DNA from 4 places in the Pseudomonas sp. NY15181 genome. Region 4 is predicted to be linked to each of the others. Evidence: riboswitches for the same ligand, from Rfam matches in the RefSeq annotation. Region 4 holds a riboswitch; each other region holds the start of a gene.

Region 1 (4,297 bases), on a different contig from region 4:
CGAGCATGCGCGAGGGCAGCAAGAAGATCCTCTCGCGCCTGCCCGGCGCCTGGGAGATCGCGCGCAAGGTCGAGGAACATGCCAAGGGCATGCTGGTCCCCGGCACGCTGTTCGAGGAGCTGGGCTGGAACTACGTCGGCCCTATCGACGGCCACGACCTGCCGACCCTGATCGCCACCCTGCGCAACATGCGCGACCTGGAAGGCCCGCAGTTCCTCCACGTGGTGACCAAGAAGGGCAAGGGCTTCGGCCCGGCCGAGATCGACCCGATCGGCTACCACGCCATCACCAAGCTGGAGCCGATCAAGGCCCCGGCGGAACCGAAGAAGCCGTCCGGGCCCAAGTACTCCAGCGTGTTCGGCCAGTGGCTGTGCGACATGGCCGAACAGGACCCGCGCCTGGTCGGCATCACCCCGGCGATGAAGGAAGGCTCGGACCTGGTGGCCTTCGCCGACAAGTTCCCGGACCGCTACTTCGACGTCGCCATCGCCGAGCAGCATGCCGTGACCCTGGCGGCCGGCATGGCCTGCGATGGCGCCAAACCCGTGGTGGCGATCTACTCCACCTTCCTGCAGCGCGGCTACGACCAGCTGATCCACGATGTCGCGGTGCAGAACCTCGACGTGCTGTTCGCCATCGACCGCGCCGGTCTCGTCGGTGAAGACGGCCCGACCCACGCCGGCAGCTTCGACCTCTCCTACCTGCGCTGCATCCCCGGCATGCTGGTGATGACCCCCAGCGACGAGAACGAACTGCGCAAGCTGCTCACCACCGGCCATCACTTCGAAGGCCCGGCGGCGGTGCGCTACCCGCGTGGCACCGGCCCCAACGCGCCCATCGAGCAGGCGCTGGAACCGGTAGAGATCGGCAAGGGCGTGGTGCGCCGCGAAGGCAAGGCCGGCAAGGTCGCCTTCCTGGTGTTCGGCGTGCAACTGGCCGAGGCGCTGAAAGCTGCCGAGCCGTTCGACGCCACCGTCGCCGACATGCGCTTCGTCAAGCCGCTGGACGAGGCACTGGTGCGCCAACTGGCGGCCAGCCACGACCTGCTGGTGACCATCGAGGAAAACTCGGTGATGGGTGGAGCCGGCGCCGCTGTCAGCGAATTCCTCGCCCGCGAGAACATCCTGCAGCCGATCCTGCACCTGGGCCTGCCGGACTACTATGTGGAGCACGCCAAGCCCGCACAGATGCTCGCCGAATGCGGTCTCGACGCCGTCGGCATCGAATGCTCTGTGGGCGCACGCCTGGCGGCGCTCGGCAACCGCTGAGCGCATCCCTCTCCCGGAGTATTGCCAGTGACGGGCGCACCCTCTAAGGTGCGCCCGTTTTCGTTCGAGGTAACGGGAAGCAGGTGAAAGGCCTGCGCTGCCCCCGCAACGGTAACCGACGCGCTCGTTTGCAGAGCGCAGCATCGCCAGCGCCACTGCAGGAATGCGGGAAGGCGGCGATGTGACGTCGGCAGCCCGGAGACCGCCCTCGAACGCCCCGACAGGTGTTGCGGAGGGCCGCACCGTCAAGTGCGGCCTGCCGCCCTTGCCACGCCCTCCTCGAAAGTCATCCGACCGCTTTTGAGGACGTTCCATGAAACTGACCCGACTCGCCCTGGCCACCGGCCTGCTGCCCGGCCTGGCCTTCGCCGACACCGCCGTTCCGACCGACGATGTCTACGCCCTGCCCGCGCTGGTGATCACCTCCGGCCGCCATGTCCAGCCGCGCGCCCAGGCCACCTCCGCCAACAGCGTGTTCACCCGCCAGCAGATCGAACGCCTGCAGGTGCGCAGCGTACCCGAGCTGCTCGCCCGCGTACCCGGCGTGCAGATGGGCAGCTCCGGCGGCGTGGTCTCCTATTCCGTACGCGGCACCAGCACCGCGCAGACGCTGGTCCTGGTCGATGGCCAGCGCGTCGCCTCGGCCAGCAGCGGCATCGCCCGCCTGGACTACCTGAGCATCGACAATATCGAACGCGTGGAAGTGAGCCGCGGTCCGCGCTCTTCGCTGTACGGCGCCGACGCCATCGGCGGGGTGATCCAGATCTTCACCCGTCGCGGCGAAGCCGGACTGCACCCGGAAGTCCGCCTGGCGGCCGGCAGCCACGGCACCTTCGAGCGCAGCGTGAATCTGTCCGGCGGCGACGAGCGCACCACCTTCAACCTCGGCGGCAGCCTCGACGAGAGCGATGGCTGGGACCGCACCAGCGACAACGTCGGCGCCGACAGCGACGACGACGCCCAGCGCAACAAGGCCGTGCACCTGAACCTCGACCACCGCTTCAGCGAGGACTGGAAGGCCGGCCTGAACCTCAACGACCAGCGCGGCAAGAACGAATACGACGACGCCTACAACTTCGAGCCGGGCTCGCCCCGCGACGAGTTCCGCGTCAGCAGCTACAGCGGCTACCTCGAGGGCCAGCTCAGCGACATCTGGAACAGCCGCCTGGAACTGGGCCGCAGCTTCGACCGCAACAAGGCCGTGGGCGCCGCCGACAGCTGGAACAACGGCACGCTGGAAACCACCCGCCATTCGGCCGGTTGGATCAACCGCCTGCAACTGGACGCCGCCAACCAGCTCGCCCTGGGTGCCGACTGGTACGAGGACCGGGTCGAAGGCAGCACCGAGTTTGCCGAGGACCGGCGCGAGAACCACGCCTTCTTCGCCCAGCACAGCTTCAAGGGCGAATCCTTTGGCACCGAACTGGGCCTGCGCCACGACGACAACCAGGTCTACGGCACCCAGAACAGCTGGAACGCCGCCCTCAGCCTGCCGGTGGGCGACAACCAGACCTGGATCGCCAGCTACGGCGAAGGCTTCCGTGCACCGACCTTCAGCGATCTCTACTACCCCGGCGCCGGCAACCCAAACCTCAAGCCCGAAACGTCGAAGACCTACGAGCTGCAATGGCGCGGCGACTTCTCCGGGACCCACCTGGAGACCTCGCTGTACCGCACCGAAGTCGACGACCTGATCGCCTGGGACAGCACCAGCAACCAGCCGGAGAACATCGCCAAGGCGCGTATCAATGGTTTCGAGGCCAGCGTCGCCCGCGAGGTACTGGGCTGGCAGGCGAACCTGGGCCTGAGCCTGATCGATCCGCGCGACCGCGACACCGGCCACACCCTGCCCACCCGCGCCCGCCGCACCCTGAGCCTGGACCTCGACCGGCAGTTCGGCGCCTATGGCGTCGGCGGCTCCTGGCGCGCGGTCAGCCAGCGCTATGACGACGCGGCCAACACCCGCGAACTGTCCGGCTACGGCGTGCTCGACCTGCGCACCAGCTGGCTGGCCAGCGATGAGATTCGCTTCGACCTGAAGCTGGATAACGCGCTGGACCGCGATTACGCACTGGGCGACTACCTGCGTCCGACCAGCCCGACGGACTACCTGGGCGAGGCCCACCCGTACCGCGAACCGGGCCGCACCGCGCTGCTGGCGGTGACCTGGACGCCGGAGCTGTAAGAGAGCCCCCTAACCCTCTCCCGGAGGGAGAGGGGACTGACAGGGCATCCGGCGAACGCTGTGCCTTCCGGCGACACCAAACGCCTCCCTCTCCCACTGGAGCGGGGCGCGCAGCCAGGGCTGGGGTGAGGGTAAAAAACAGCACACCGATGACAACCGTAGGAGCGGGCCATGCCCGCAATTCGCGGACAAGGTCCGCTCCTACAGAAAACAACGGTGCGGGGATCGGTTCGCGAGCAAGCTCGCTCCTACGAAGAGCAGCTCGGCGTGACCCGATCGATCAGTTCGCTCCGGTTTCTGTAGGAGCGAGCTTGCTCGCGAACCCGCCCGGCAGCGGGCCTAAACCAGAACCCCCGCCATCCGCCCCAACTCCGCGCAATCCCGCGCATGCCAGTCGGTCAGCTCGGGCCAGGGATTCTCCGGCAGGTTCACCAGCGCACTGTGCGCACCAGCCGCGCGCGCGCAGTCGAGGTCAAAGCGGTAGTCGCCGACCATCAACATCCGACCTGGCGTCACGTCCCAGCGTGACGCCAGGCGCAGCAGGCCGTCCGGGCTGGGCTTGGGATCGGCCTCGCCACGGCCGAGAACGTCCTCAGTGAGGAAGCAATCGCCGATGCCGATGGCTGCCAGGGTGATCAGCGCCAGCTCATGGGCATTGCGGGTCAGGATGCCGAGGCGATAGCCCGCGCCGTGCAGCGCACGCACCAGCGCCACCGCGCCGGGCGCGGCGGTGGACGCCACCGCCAGCTCGCGTTCGTGCTCCAGCAGCCAGGCGTGCTTGGCCGCCGCCTCGTCCTCCGGCAATGCCGCGAGATGGGAGAGGATGTCGTGCTCCAGGGGAATG
Region 2 (4,297 bases), on a different contig from region 4:
ACCCTCCGCCCCCAGCACCTTGCCCACCAGAATCAGCGCCGTGCGCCGGAAGCCCTTGGCGGCGGCCTTGGGCAGGATATCGCCGAGGGTGCCGGTGACCTGGTCCTGGTCCGGCCAGCTGGCGCGGTGAATCACTGCGATGGGGCAGTCCGCGCCGTAGTGCGGCAGCAGTTCGGCGACGATGTTCGACAACTGCCCGACGCCGAGATGAATCGCCAGGGTCGCGCGGTGCTGCGCCAGCTCGGCGAGGGATTCGCCTTCGGGCATGCGCGTCTTGCTTGCATAGCGGGTCAGGATAAGCGTCTGGGAAATGTCCGGCAGGGTCAGCTCGCAGCCGAGGATCGCCGCGCAGGCTGAAGTAGCGGTGACGCCGGGGACGATCTCATAGGCAATGCCGCGCTCGCGCAGGTGGCGAATCTGCTCACCGATGGCGCCATACAGCGACGGGTCGCCGGAGTGCACCCGCGCCACGTCCTTGTCCTCGGCATGGGCTTGCGCCAGCAATGCGATGATCTCGTCCAGGTGCAGCTCGGCGGTATTCACCACGCGCTCGGCACTGTGCCCCTCCAGTACGGCCGGCGGCACCAAGGAGCCTGCGTAAAGGATCACCGGGCAGCTGCGGATCAGCCGCTGGCCCTTGACCGTGATGAGCTCGGGATCACCGGGGCCGGCACCGATGAAATAGACCGTCATGGCAACTCCTGGGATTCAACGGGGACAAAGGCCAGCGCGCAGGTGGCCTGATCGCTGCGGCGCTTGCCCACCAGCAGCCGTGCCGACGCACCGCCCTGGGCTTCGGCCTGCAGCAGCGCGGCCGCTTCGGCGACGCTAGCGCTGCCGGTGGTTGCACGCACGGCCTCCGATGGATGATCGAGTCGTTTTTCGCAGGCTGCCAGCTCCTGCGGTGTGAACAGCGCCAGCGGCAGGTCGAGCGCGGCAGCCAGGGCGGCCAGCCCTTCCTCGTCAGCCTTCAGCGTGGCGCTGGCCAGCGCGGTGAGGTTCGACTCGTCGAGCCCGGCCTCGGCCAGCGTATCCCGCAGCAAGGCACGCAGTTCATCGAGTGGGCAGCCCCGGCGGCAACCGAGGCCGGCAACCAGCGTCATCATCACTCTCCTCTAAATAAAAACCCCGCAGGCGGCTGGGCCGGCTGCGGGGTCGAGCATAGCGGTGAATCAGGCTGAAGGGGCGAAACGGCGGAACAACCAGGCAGCGACGAGGCCGAGCGCCGCCCAGAACACCGCATTGGTGACCAGCGAGGCGACGATGAACTCGTGGGCGAGGCTTTCCGGCGCGAGGCTGGAATGGACTTCCGGCTGCGGCGCGCCGATCACGTGCGGCACCACCAGCAGCGCGACACCCACGCCACGCAGCAACCCGTTGCGGCTGAACACCAGCAGCGCGAGGCCGGCGGCGGTGGACGCCGCGGTGCCGATCCACCAGGTCTGGCGCAGGTTCAGGTCGGCGGCGGCGGTGCCGGGGACTTCCGGCGGCAGGCCGAGGGACGGCGCCAGGGTGAACACGGCGAAACCGGCCAGGCCCCAGAGCAGGCCTTCGGAGGTCTTGCCCGGCTCGCGCAGGGTGAACAGGCCAGCCAGCATCAGGGCGAAGCCCACCGCGACCACCAGGTTGCCGCCGGTGGTGGACAGGATGCGCTGCCAGCCGTCTTCCGGCTCCCAGGCTTCCGCGTCATGGTGGTGGCCGGCGGCGGCACCGTCGGCGTGCTCATGGCTGTGTTCTGCCATCGCTACCGGTTCGGATTTTTCATAGGTCTCCGCCTTCAGAATCAGCGGGGATACCCACAGCAACTGGACCAGGGTCAGCACCAGCGCCGCGATCAGACCGGCGAAACCGGCGGTCTGGGCAATTCGTTTGATCATTTTTCCTTTCCTGTTTTCCGGACTCCCGAATCGAGCGAGCTAGAGCCAGGCAAGGCCGAAACGACCTCCGGGAGTAACAGCCGTAGGCTGGCCCGAAGGGCGAGCGGCAGCGAGTCAGGAGCGCCGTGGACGCGGAGTTGACTCCGGTCAATGAGCAGTCCACGGCGATTCTCCAACGCAGCATGGCCGACGCGCAGCCGATTGGACTCAGAACCGCATCAGTGGCAGGGGAAACCGGCGCTATGGCGGGTATCGTGGGCGGCGTTGTGCACCGCTTCCAGATGCGAGAAACCGGCGAAATACACCAGCAGCGCACCGAGCAGGCTGGCGCCGACGGCCAGGGCGATGCGCTTGGAAAGGGGGATGGAAGTGCTCGACGCTTGTTGCGTGAGGATGCTGCTGGACATGAACGTTCCCTCTGATCAATCAAAGTAAGAGAACGCAGAGGTTGAACGCATTCGAACGCGCCACAAGGTCGCGCCACGGCCTGCGCCCGCCCACCGCGGGTTTGCCAAAACGAAGGGTTCCAGGCCGGTCTCCGGGCTTGCGACGCCAGCGGAGAAACTCCGGCTGGGCGGGTCAGCCTTCCCATGCATTTCCTGCACAGTGGCTACTGACGACCCTCGATGCGCTTACCGTTGCGGGGGCAGCGCCGGACTGGTCCTTGCGGACGCACCGGCTTCCCGTTTCACCTCGCGCGCGTCGGCGCGAGACACCTGAAACCGCGCTAGCTGACCACGAAGCCCCGCGAGCGTCAACCGCGCGACAGCCGATCCCCGGCGATTGACCGCCCCGCCATCGCTGCGTAGCCTTCCTCCCTTCGAGGTTCTCCGGCGCTGGCCGGAGCTAAGAGGGAACGTGGAAATCTTCGGATGCGCCACGGCTGCCCCCGCAACTGTGAACAGCCTGTTCTTTCACGCGCCACTGCCGACTGCGGCGGGAAGGCGAAAGGACATGACAGGGCTGTGAGCCAGGAGACCTGCCTCGACCAGCATCACGACAACCGGGCGGGGTGATCCGGTGGCGACCTTCGTTGCGCGGCGAACCCGCGCGCGCGCCCTTCATCCGCGCTCGCTCATTGCAAAGACCGACTTTCGCTTGCGAGGCGCGCATGAAAACCCTGGCCAAACTCCCCGTCACCATCGTCACCGGCTTCCTTGGCGCCGGTAAGACCACCCTGCTCCGCCACATGCTCGACAATGCCGAAGGCCGTCGCATCGCGGTAATCGTCAACGAGTTCGGCGAGCTGGGCATCGACGGTGAAATCCTCAAGCAGTGCTCCATCGGTTGCAGCGAAGAGGAAGCGGTCGGCCGCGTCTTCGAACTGGCCAACGGCTGCCTGTGCTGCACCGTGCAGGAAGAATTCTTCCCGGTGATGCGCGAGCTGGTGGCGCGCCGTGGCGACCTCGACCAGATCCTCATCGAGACCTCGGGCCTCGCCCTGCCCAAGCCGCTGGTGCAGGCCTTCCAGTGGCCGGAAATCCGCAACGCCTGCACCGTTGACGCGGTGATCACCGTGGTCGACAGTCCGGCCGTGGCCGCCGGCACCTTCGCCGCCCATCCCGAGCAGGTCGACGAGCAGCGCAAGCAGGACCCGAACCTGGACCACGAATCGCCGCTGCACGAACTCTTCGAAGACCAGCTGGCCAGCGCCGACCTGGTGGTACTGAACAAGGCCGACCTGCTGGACGCAGACGCCCTCGCCCGCGTACGCGCCGAAGTCGCCGAGGAGCTGCCGCCGGCGGTGAAGATCGTCGAAGCCAGCGCCGGCCAGCTGCCGCTCTCGGTGCTGCTGGGGCTGAACGCCGAGGCCGAGCTGCACATCGACAGCCGCCCCACTCACCACGACCACGAAGGCCATGAAGACCACGACCACGACGAGTTCGACTCCTTCCACGTCGACCTGCCGGAAGTGGAAGAGCGCGCCCTGCTCGACGCGCTGAACGCGCTGGTCGAGCGCCACGCCATCCTGCGCATCAAAGGCTTCGTCGCCATCCCCGGCAAGCCCATGCGCCTGCTGGTACAGGGTGTCGGCAAGCGCTTCGACAAGCACTTCGACCGCGCCTGGCGCAGCGATGAAACCCGTGGCACCCGCCTGGTCGTAATCGGCCAGGAGCTGGACCAGGCCGTCATCGCCAACGAGCTGCGTACCGCCCTCTCTTGATCTTGTAGGAGCGAGCTTGCTCGCGAACGGCCTCGCAGCGGGGTTTGGTTCGCGAGCAAGCTCGCTCCTACATGAAGCCCTACACCGAGCAAGCCTCATGCACCTGCTGCGCACCCAACCCGGCGGCTTCGTCCCCGACGACGGCATCGCCCACCTGGCCCAGACGCCCGCCGAGCTGGTGATCCTCTGCAGCGGCGACTCGCACCTGGCGCTGCTCGCCGAGGCCGCGCGCGAGCTGCCGGAGGACTACCCGAGC
Region 3 (4,297 bases), on a different contig from region 4:
CACGGGCCATGCGATTCACACCGCCCAACCCGCCGAGCAGCGGCACCACGGCGCTGCCATCTTCGGCGACGGCCAGCACCGGCGGCTCCGCGCCTTTCTCGGTGAGCAGCGGGGCGAGAGTACGGATGACGATGCCGGCGGCGCACAGGGCGATGATCGGGGTGTCGTCGCGGTACAGCTGACGCAGGGTCTCGCCGAAGTTTGCGTAGGACTCGTCGGCACCTTCGACGCGGTCCTTCAGGCCCAGTACGCGTGCCTGTGGATAAACGCCCTGGACGCGTCGCGCAGTGGCCAGCGCGCCCTGGCCGAGAATGACGATGGCGGCGCGCATCAGCCGTTCCACCGCTGGCCGGGGATGACGATCATCGAGAAGTACGGCGAGGCCATCGGGTCCACTTCATCCAGCGCCACGATGCGCTGCTCGCGCATGGTCGCCCGCTCGACGTAATGGGCGCCGCCGTCGCGGCCCAGCTCGCGCAGCACGCGGCGGACCTTGTCGAAGTTGCGGCCGAGCTTCATCACCACCGCCGCGTCGGCGTCGGCCAGGCGACGCTTGAGCTCTTCTTCCGGCAGCACGCCGGAGAGCACCGACAGGCTCTGGTTGCGGTACACCAGCGGCACGCCGAGCACCGCCGCGCTGCCGAGCATCGAGCAGACGCCGGGTACGACTTCGGTGTCATACCGCTCTGAAAGACGGTCATGCAGGTACATGTAGGAGCCATAGAAGAATGGGTCACCCTCGCAGATCACCGCCACGTCGCGGCCGGCATCCAGGTGCGCGGCCACTTGTTCAGCGGCGGTGTCGTAGAAGTCGCTGATCACCCCTTCGTAGGTCAGAGGCGGCTCCAGCTTTTCGGTGGTTACCGGGTAGACCAGCGGCAGGCGCTGCTGCGATTCCAGCAGGTGTTCCGCGATGATGGCGAAGGCGTTGCCGCCCTGGCCGGCGTGGTGCTTGGCCTTGGCCACGAAGTAGCCGATCACCGGGGATGCGCGCAGCAGGCGCAGGGCCTTGAGGGTCAGCAGTTCCGGGTCGCCCGGGCCGACGCCCAGGCCGATGAGGCGGCCGGTCATCATTCCACCTCCGTGGCCAGGGCGTTCACCGCCGCGGCCGCCATTGCGCTGCCGCCACGGCGGCCGCGCACGATCACGTAGGGCACGCCACGGCTGTCGGCGGCTAGGGCGTCCTTGGACTCCATGGCACCGACGAAGCCCACTGGGAAGCCGAGGATCAGCGCCGGTTTCGGCGCGCCGGCGTCGAGCATTTCCAGCAGGTAGAAGAGGGCGGTCGGTGCGTTGCCGATCACCACCACGCTGCCTTCCAGGTGCTCGCGCCAGTGCTCCAGCGCCACCGCCGAGCGGGTGTTGCCCAGCTCGCGGGCCAGCGCCGGTACGTCCGGATCGTTGAGCGTGCAGATCACCTCGTTGTGCGCCGGCAAGCGCGCGCGGGTGATGCCCTCGGCGACCATCCGCGCGTCGCAGAGAATCGGCGCGCCGGCGGCCAGCGCGGCGCGGCCGATGGCCCCGGCGCCTTCGGAGAAGCGCAGGTCCTGCACCACGTCGACCATGCCGCAGGCGTGGATCACCCGCACGGCGAGCTTCTCAAGGTCGGCGGGGATGCCGGAGAGGTCGGCCTCGGCGCGAATGGTGGCGAAGGATTGGCGATAGATCGCCTGGCCGTCGCGGATGTAATCAAGCATCGGTGGGAGCTCCGGGCGCGGCGAGCAGGTCGCTCGCGGCATCGAGGGAAAGGTTGCGCGCCAGCGGCTGGCCGAAGCCGGCCACGCCGTCGGCGCGACGGAACAGGTCATAGCGGCCGTCGGCAACGGCCAGCAGGGTGTAGGGGGCGACGTGCGCGGCGGCGCAGGAGCGCGGGCAGCCGCACAGGTGCACGCCGGCGGGCGGCGCATGGCGCAGGCGTTCGGCCAGGCGCAGGGCATCGGCCTTGGTGTCGGCCAGCCCGCGCGCGCAGCCGCTGGAGCCGCTGCAGGCGACGATGCGCGACAGCGCTTGGGCGGCATCGATCACCAGACCGAGATTGGCCAGCGCAGCGAGCACCACAGCGGCGTCGGCCTGCGCCACGTCGGGGAGGATCAGACTTTGCCAGGGCGTCAGACGCAGCTGTCCGCCACTGAAGCGTTCGGCCAGGTCGGCAAGGGCGAGCAGGGTGGTGCTGTCGAGGCGTCCGAGGGCGAATCCCGCGCCGACGAGGGAGCGCTCCGGCTGGCGCTGGGGATGAATCCCGAGGTGCGCAAAGGCTGTCGGTGAAGGGCGGCGCCAGTTTTCCACGCGCGGGCCGAGGTGCAGCGGGAAGGGTAGGCGTTGTTGCAGGCGCTCCTGCAGCACCTCGTCAGAATGCATTTCGCGCAGGTGGCGCATGCGCGTCTGGCCATCGCTGGCGAGATCGAGGAACAGGTGCAGCAGGGTTTCCACCAGCAGCGGTACCTGCTCGGCGGTGACGGCGGCGAGGGCGGGGCAATCCGTCTCGTTTTGCGGCGGACAACCGGCCAGGCCGAAGGCGAACAGCGGCGCCGCATCGTTGGACATGGCCGACAGCCAGATGTCGTTGGGGTGCTCCAGCATCGCCAGCGACTCGCCGCCGTCCAGCTGCACGCCGAACTTGGGCGACAGGCCATGGAAGCGCGGCGTGCGCTCCAGCAGGTCGAGCAGTTGGCGCGCCAGCGGGCTTGCGTCGAAGGCGGTGTCCAGGCCAAGGGCCGGGCTGACCAGCAGGTTGCGCACGTCGTCCGCCGCCAGTTCGCGCGGGCCCAGGCCGGCGGCGAGCAGTTCATGGCTCAGCGCATTTTCGGCGCCGGCCTGTACGCCACGGATCTGCAGGTTGGCGCGATTGGTCGCCTCCAGCACGCCGTCGGCGTGGCGCTCGGCGGCCCGGGCGATGGCGCGTGCGGCGTGGGCGTCGAGTTGTCCACAGGGCAGCTTGATGCGGCAGATGCCGCCATCGCGGGAGGCGACGATGCGCAGCAGGCCGGGGCAGGCCGATGGACGGACTGCGGGCGCCGAATGGGTGGAGCGTGCGGACGAGTCGTGCACTTGGGTCACCAGGGCTGGGTCGCGGTGACCTGCGAGTCCCCGAGGGGACTTCACGACACCGATACACCCCGCTCGATGTCCGCACGCGCGACTGGTCTCGTCGGCAGGTCTCCTGGCTGACAGGTCGTCATCCTGCGCGGCCTTCCCGGTTGCCCAGTGGCCAGATCGACCGCATGAAAGGGATCATCATGCTGTCGGATTGCGCGGACTCGCTGCTTACAGTTGCGGGGGCAGCCACGGTTTTTCCGTGTTCCCTCTTCGGCTCTCGGACGCATTGCCTTAAAACAGCGAAGCATCCTACGAGCACCGACGATGCGGGTATTATGCCTGCTTTGCCCGAGGGCGGAACAAGCCTGCCCGTCGGATCGATCGCCGCACCCCTTCAGAGGAATTCCCATGACGCCCTGGCTGACCATCGTCGGCATCGGCGAGGACGGTTACGCCGGCCTCGGCAAGGCCGCGCGCCGTGCGCTGCTCGCCGCCAGCGAAGTGATCGGCGCGCCGCGTCAGCTGGAGCTGCTGCCGCATTGCCTGGGCGCCCGCCGCCAGGCCTGGCCAAGTCCGTTCAGCCTGGAGCCGGTGCTGCGCCGGCGCGGTGAGCCAACCTGCGTGCTGGCCAGTGGCGACCCGATGCTGTTCGGCGTCGGCGCGAGCCTGGCCCGTCAGATTCCACCTGAGGAAATGCTCGTGTTTTCCGCTCCTTCCTCCGCCTCGCTGGCCGTAGCGCGGTTGGGCTGGGCGCTCCAGGAGTGCACCTTGCTGTCGCTGGTGGCGCGACCGTTGGCGGCGCTCAATGCGCAGCTCCATGACGGCGCGAAGCTGCTGATCCTCAGCAATGACGGCGAGAGCCCTGCGGCGATCGCCGCGCTGCTCCGCGAACGCGGTTTCGGCCCGAGCCGGATCCACGTGCTGGAACACCTGGGAGGCGAATCCGAGCGGCGCATCGATGGCCTGGCCAGCGACTGGTCGCTGGGCGAGACCGCCGCCCTGAACCTGGTGGCGGTGGAGTGCGTGGCGGGTGCCGACGCCGTTCGCCTGCCGCTGACCACCGGCCTGCCGGACGACGCCTTCCGCCACGACGGCCAACTGACCAAGCGCGATGTGCGCGCCGTGACCCTGGCGCGGCTGGCGCCCAGGCCGGGCGAGCTGCTCTGGGACGTCGGCGCCGGTTGTGGCTCCATCGGCATCGAATGGATGCGCGCGCACCCGAGCTGCCGCGCGCTGGCCATCGAAGCCAACGACGGGCGCC
Region 4 (4,297 bases):
CACGCCGAGGATCTCGCCCTTCATTACGTCGAGGTCGAGGTGCTCGTGCACGGCGTGGCTGTCGAAGCGGTTGGCCAGGTCGCGGACGACAATGATTGGCTCGCTCACCAGCCCATCTCCATGAAGAACAGGGCGAACACCGCGTCCAGCAGGATCACCACGAAGATCGACTGGACCACGCTGGAGGTGGTGTGCTCGCCCACCGACTGCGCGCTGCCGCTGACGCGGAAGCCTTCCAGGCAGCCGATCACGGCGATGATGAAGGCGAACACCGGGGCTTTGACGATGCCCACCAGGAAGTGCTGCACGGCGATGTCGTTCTGCAGCATGTAGAGGAACATTCGCGGCGAGATATCCAGTGCCAGGGCGCAGACCACGCCGCCGCCGAAGATGCCGGAGATCATCGCCAGGAAGGTCAGCATCGGCAGCGTCAGCAGCAGGGCGAGCACCCGTGGCAGCACCAGCAGTTCCACCGGGTCCATGCCCAGGGCCTGGATGGCGTCTATCTCCTGGTTGGCTTTCATCGAGCCGATCTGCGCGGTGAAGGCGCTGGCGGTGCGGCCGGCCAGGAGGATGGCGGTGAGCAGCACGCCGAATTCGCGGAGGAAGGCGAAGCCGACCAGGTCGACGGTGTAGATCGCCGCGCCGAACTTCTTCAACACCGTGGCGCCGAGGAAGGCCACCACTGCGCCGACCATGAAGGTGAGCAGGGCGACGATGGGCACGGCGTCCAGCCCGGTCTGCTCCATGTGTGCGGCCAGCGAAGTGAAGCGCCAGCGACGCGGGCGCAACAAGGTGCGCGCCAGGGTCTGCAGGGTCAGGCCGATGAAGCCCAACCCGCCGATCACATGGCCACGGAAGGCTAGGGTAGCGATGCCGATGCGTTCGAGGACATCGACGATGGCGTTGCCCGGGGGCGGCTTGCGTTCGTCCAGACGGCACTGGGTGATGGCGCTGCCCACGGTGCGCAGCAGGGCCAGGCGCTCGGCGGGCAAGTTGCGGGTGATCTGGTCGAGCTGGTCCATGCGCGCGCCGCCGATGACTTCGGCGAGCAGCGCCGCACCAGCGGTGTCGAGGGCGCCGAGGCCACTGAAGTCCAGCGCGGCGGGTTGGTCACCGTGACGCACGCCGGCGACCTGGGACTCCAGGGTGCTGAAATGCGCCAGCGTCCAGTCGCCGCTGACGTGCATCAGGGGAGGGCTGGAACGGCTATCGAGCTGGAGTTGGCCGGGCTGGGCGGTTGTCGTCATGAATCGCATTCTAGCGAAGTTCTGCGGTGCAACCAGTTGACTTATGTTTCCTCCCTTGGACGCTCTGGCACGGGCCTCGTCGGAGGGCGCGACAGCCTGTTCAATTGACGCCCCAGGCCGCGAGCCTCTAAGCTGCGCGCCTGCTTCAGGTGCCCCCGGCGTGAGTCGGGGGTGAAACAGGGAAGCCGGTGAATTCGGGCCATGCGGTCCGACCAGTCCGGCGCTGCCCCCGCAACGGTAAGCGAGCATCGAGCCGCATTTCGCCACTGTGCCCTCGGCATGGGAAGGCGCGGTTTCAGGAGCCTCTCACGGCCCCACTCGCAAGCCCGGAGACCGGCCTGTTGCAAGCCATGGCATCGCGGGAGGCGCTGTCGATCGCTCCGGCCAGCTGCCGGCGCGTTACCGTCCTCCGCCTGCCTTTTCGGGTCAGAGCCGCGCGGGTGAGAGCGGCGGAGTAAGTTAACGTGAAGCATTTATTCTCTTGGCCGACAGCGCTGGCGCTGGGCGGCTTTTCCTGTATCGGCCTTGCGGCCGACGAAACGCCGCTGGCGCTCGACGATCAACTGGTGACCGCCACGCGCACCGAGCAACGCACCGGACAGAGCCTCGCCTCAGTCAGCGTGCTGGACCGCGCGGACATCGAACGCGCCCAGGCGCAGTCGGTGCCCGACCTGCTGCGGCGCTTGCCGGGCATTTCACTGAGCAGCAACGGCGGGCCCGGCAAGGCCACCAACCTGTATCTGCGCGGCAGCGAATCCGACCATGTGCTGGTGCTGATCGATGGCGTCAAGGCCGGCTCGGTGTCCTCCGGCGGCGCGTCGTTGCAGGACCTCCCGGTGGCGCTGATCGAACGCATCGAAGTGGTGCGCGGGCCGCGCTCCAGCCTGTATGGCTCCGAAGCCATCGGCGGGGTGATCCAGATTTTCACCCGCCAAGCCGTGGAGCAGGGCTTCAAGCCCTGGGCCTACGCAGGGGCGGGCAGCCAGAGCACCTATGAAGGCAGCGCCGGGGCCTCGGCCGGCAACGGGCGCGGCTGGTTCGCCCTGGGCGTGTCCAGCCTGGATACCGCCGGCATCGACGCCAAGGCCAACGGCGCCAGCGGCCACGAGCCGGACAGCGACGGCTACCGCAACCTCTCAGGTTCGCTGCGCGCGGGCTACCGCTTCGACAGCGGTCTGGAGCTGGATGGCAGCCTGTTGCAGAGCGACTCGCACAACGACTTCGACACGGTGAACAGCCGCCGCACCCAGGGTTTCGACGCCTACAACGACGGCGTACAGCGGGTGATCGGCGGCCGCGCGCGGTTCGCCCCGCTGGAGCCCTGGCACGTGAGCCTGTCCGCCGGGCGCAGCGAGGACAAGTCCGACGCCTACCAGGACGGTGCCTTCTACTCGCGCTTCGACAGCCGCCGCGACACCGCGTCCTGGCAGAACGACCTGGACCTCGCGCCCGGCCAGACCCTGACCCTGGGCTACGACTGGCAGCGGGACGAGCTGAGCAGCTCCGCCGACTACGCGGTGACCTCCCGCGACAACCGCGGCACCTTCGCCCAGTACCTGGGCAGCGCGGGGCGCCATGACTGGCAACTGAGCCTGCGCCACGACGACAACCCGCAGTTCGGCAGCCGCAACACCGGCAACCTCGCCTGGGGCTATGCGCTGACCGAGGCCGTACGGGCCTTCGCCAGCTACGGCACGGCCTTCAAGGCGCCGACCTTCAACGAACTCTATTACCCCGGCTACGGCAATCCCGACCTGGACGCGGAAACCTCGCGCAGCGTGGAGCTTGGCGTGGACGGGCGCCACGACTGGGGGCACTGGGCGGCGAATCTGTACCGCACGGTGGTCGACGACCTGATCGCCTACGATTCGGCACTGCGGGCGCCGGACAACATTGACCAGGCGCGCATCCGTGGCATCGAACTGCAACTGGGCAGCCAGTGGCGCGACTGGGTGTGGAACGCCAACGCCAGCCTGCTCGACCCGGAAAGCCGCGCCAGTGGCAGCCGCGGCAATGACCTGCCGCGCCGTGCCCGGCAACTGTTCAACCTGGACCTCGACCGGCGCTTCGACGCGCTGAGCCTGGGCGCCAGCCTGCATGCCGAGGGTCGCCGCTACGACGACCTGGCCAACCGCAATCGCCTGGGCGGCTTCGCCACCCTGGACCTGCGCGGCGAATATGCGTTGAGCCCGGAGTGGCGCCTGCAGGCGCGCCTGAGCAATCTGTTCGACGCCGACTACCAGACCACCCTGGGCTATGAGCAGCCCGGCCGCGCCGTACTCTTCGGCGTGCGCTACCAGGCCCTTTGAGAGGAGAGACACCGATGAGCGAATCCCCGGAAAAGGACGAGCGCCACCGTTCGCGCATGCAGCGCAAGAAAACCGTGGTCGACGAGAAGATCGCCCAGGCCCAGGGCGAGCGCGGCGTGTTCCTGGTCCACAGCGGCAACGGCAAGGGCAAGAGCAGTTCGGCCTTCGGCATGGTCGCCCGCGCGTTGGGCCACGGCATGAAGGTGGGCGTGGTGCAGTTCATCAAGGGCGCCGTCACTACCGGCGAGGAGGCCTTCTTCCGGCGCTTCCCCGAGGAGGTCAGCTACCACGTGATGGGCGAGGGCTTCACCTGGGAAACCCAGGACCGCCAGCGCGACATCGCCAAGGCCCATGAAGCCTGGGAGGTCGCCCGCCGGTTGCTGAGCGATCCGCAGGTCGGCCTGGTGGTGCTGGACGAGGTGAACATCGCGCTCAAGCATGGCTACCTGGAGCTGGATACCGTGCTCGCCGATATCGCCGCCCGCCCGCCGATGCAGCATGTGGTCGCCACTGGGCGCGGCGTGCTGCCGGCGATGGTCGAGGCGGCCGACACCGTGACCGAGATGGGCCTGGTGAAGCATGCCTTCAAGGCCGGGATCAAGGCGCAGAAAGGGGTGGAGTTCTGATGTTCGTGGCTGGCCCTCACCCCAACCCTCTCCCAAGGGGAGAGGGGGCAGTTGGGTGCTTCATGCATCAATGGTTTGAGTTGATCAACCACTGTGCTGCCGTGTCGTCCGT

The links. Region 4 has a riboswitch for cobalamin ahead of btuB (TonB-dependent vitamin B12 receptor). Riboswitches for the same ligand answer to the same signal wherever they lie in the genome.
Region 1: linked by a shared signal. The riboswitch ahead of ACNFBT_RS14530 (TonB-dependent receptor domain-containing protein) and the one ahead of btuB (TonB-dependent vitamin B12 receptor) in region 4 are both predicted to bind cobalamin.
Region 2: linked by a shared signal. The riboswitch ahead of ACNFBT_RS13950 (CbtB domain-containing protein) and the one ahead of btuB (TonB-dependent vitamin B12 receptor) in region 4 are both predicted to bind cobalamin.
Region 3: linked by a shared signal. The riboswitch ahead of cobG (precorrin-3B synthase) and the one ahead of btuB (TonB-dependent vitamin B12 receptor) in region 4 are both predicted to bind cobalamin.

Annotation. Positions count from the first base shown of each region.
Region 1 covers NZ_JBLUPT010000005.1:173,131-177,427, reverse strand. Annotated here, with positions in the region: gene dxs (1-deoxy-D-xylulose-5-phosphate synthase) at 1-1,268, shown strand, start outside; cobalamin riboswitch at 1,297-1,494, shown strand; gene ACNFBT_RS14530 (TonB-dependent receptor domain-containing protein) at 1,582-3,453, shown strand; gene ACNFBT_RS14525 (HAD family hydrolase) at 3,793-4,297, opposite strand, start outside.
Region 2 covers NZ_JBLUPT010000005.1:58,277-62,573, reverse strand. Annotated here, with positions in the region: gene cobM (precorrin-4 C(11)-methyltransferase) at 1-693, opposite strand, end outside; gene ACNFBT_RS13960 (cobalamin biosynthesis protein) at 690-1,106, opposite strand; gene ACNFBT_RS13955 (CbtA family protein) at 1,173-1,877, opposite strand; gene ACNFBT_RS13950 (CbtB domain-containing protein) at 2,096-2,284, opposite strand; cobalamin riboswitch at 2,389-2,612, opposite strand; cobalamin riboswitch at 2,684-2,879, shown strand; gene cobW (cobalamin biosynthesis protein CobW) at 2,989-4,041, shown strand; gene cobN (cobaltochelatase subunit CobN) at 4,139-4,297, shown strand, end outside.
Region 3 covers NZ_JBLUPT010000005.1:43,761-48,057, forward strand. Annotated here, with positions in the region: gene cobJ (precorrin-3B C(17)-methyltransferase) at 1-331, opposite strand, end outside; gene ACNFBT_RS13885 (precorrin-2 C(20)-methyltransferase) at 331-1,074, opposite strand; gene ACNFBT_RS13890 (precorrin-8X methylmutase) at 1,071-1,697, opposite strand; gene cobG (precorrin-3B synthase) at 1,690-3,048, opposite strand; cobalamin riboswitch at 3,133-3,374, opposite strand; gene cbiE (precorrin-6y C5,15-methyltransferase (decarboxylating) subunit CbiE) at 3,445-4,297, shown strand, end outside.
Region 4 covers NZ_JBLUPT010000003.1:262,928-267,224, forward strand. Annotated here, with positions in the region: gene ACNFBT_RS09810 (ABC transporter ATP-binding protein) at 1-108, opposite strand, end outside; gene ACNFBT_RS09815 (ABC transporter permease) at 105-1,250, opposite strand; cobalamin riboswitch at 1,381-1,607, shown strand; gene btuB (TonB-dependent vitamin B12 receptor) at 1,715-3,559, shown strand; gene cobO (cob(I)yrinic acid a,c-diamide adenosyltransferase) at 3,574-4,185, shown strand.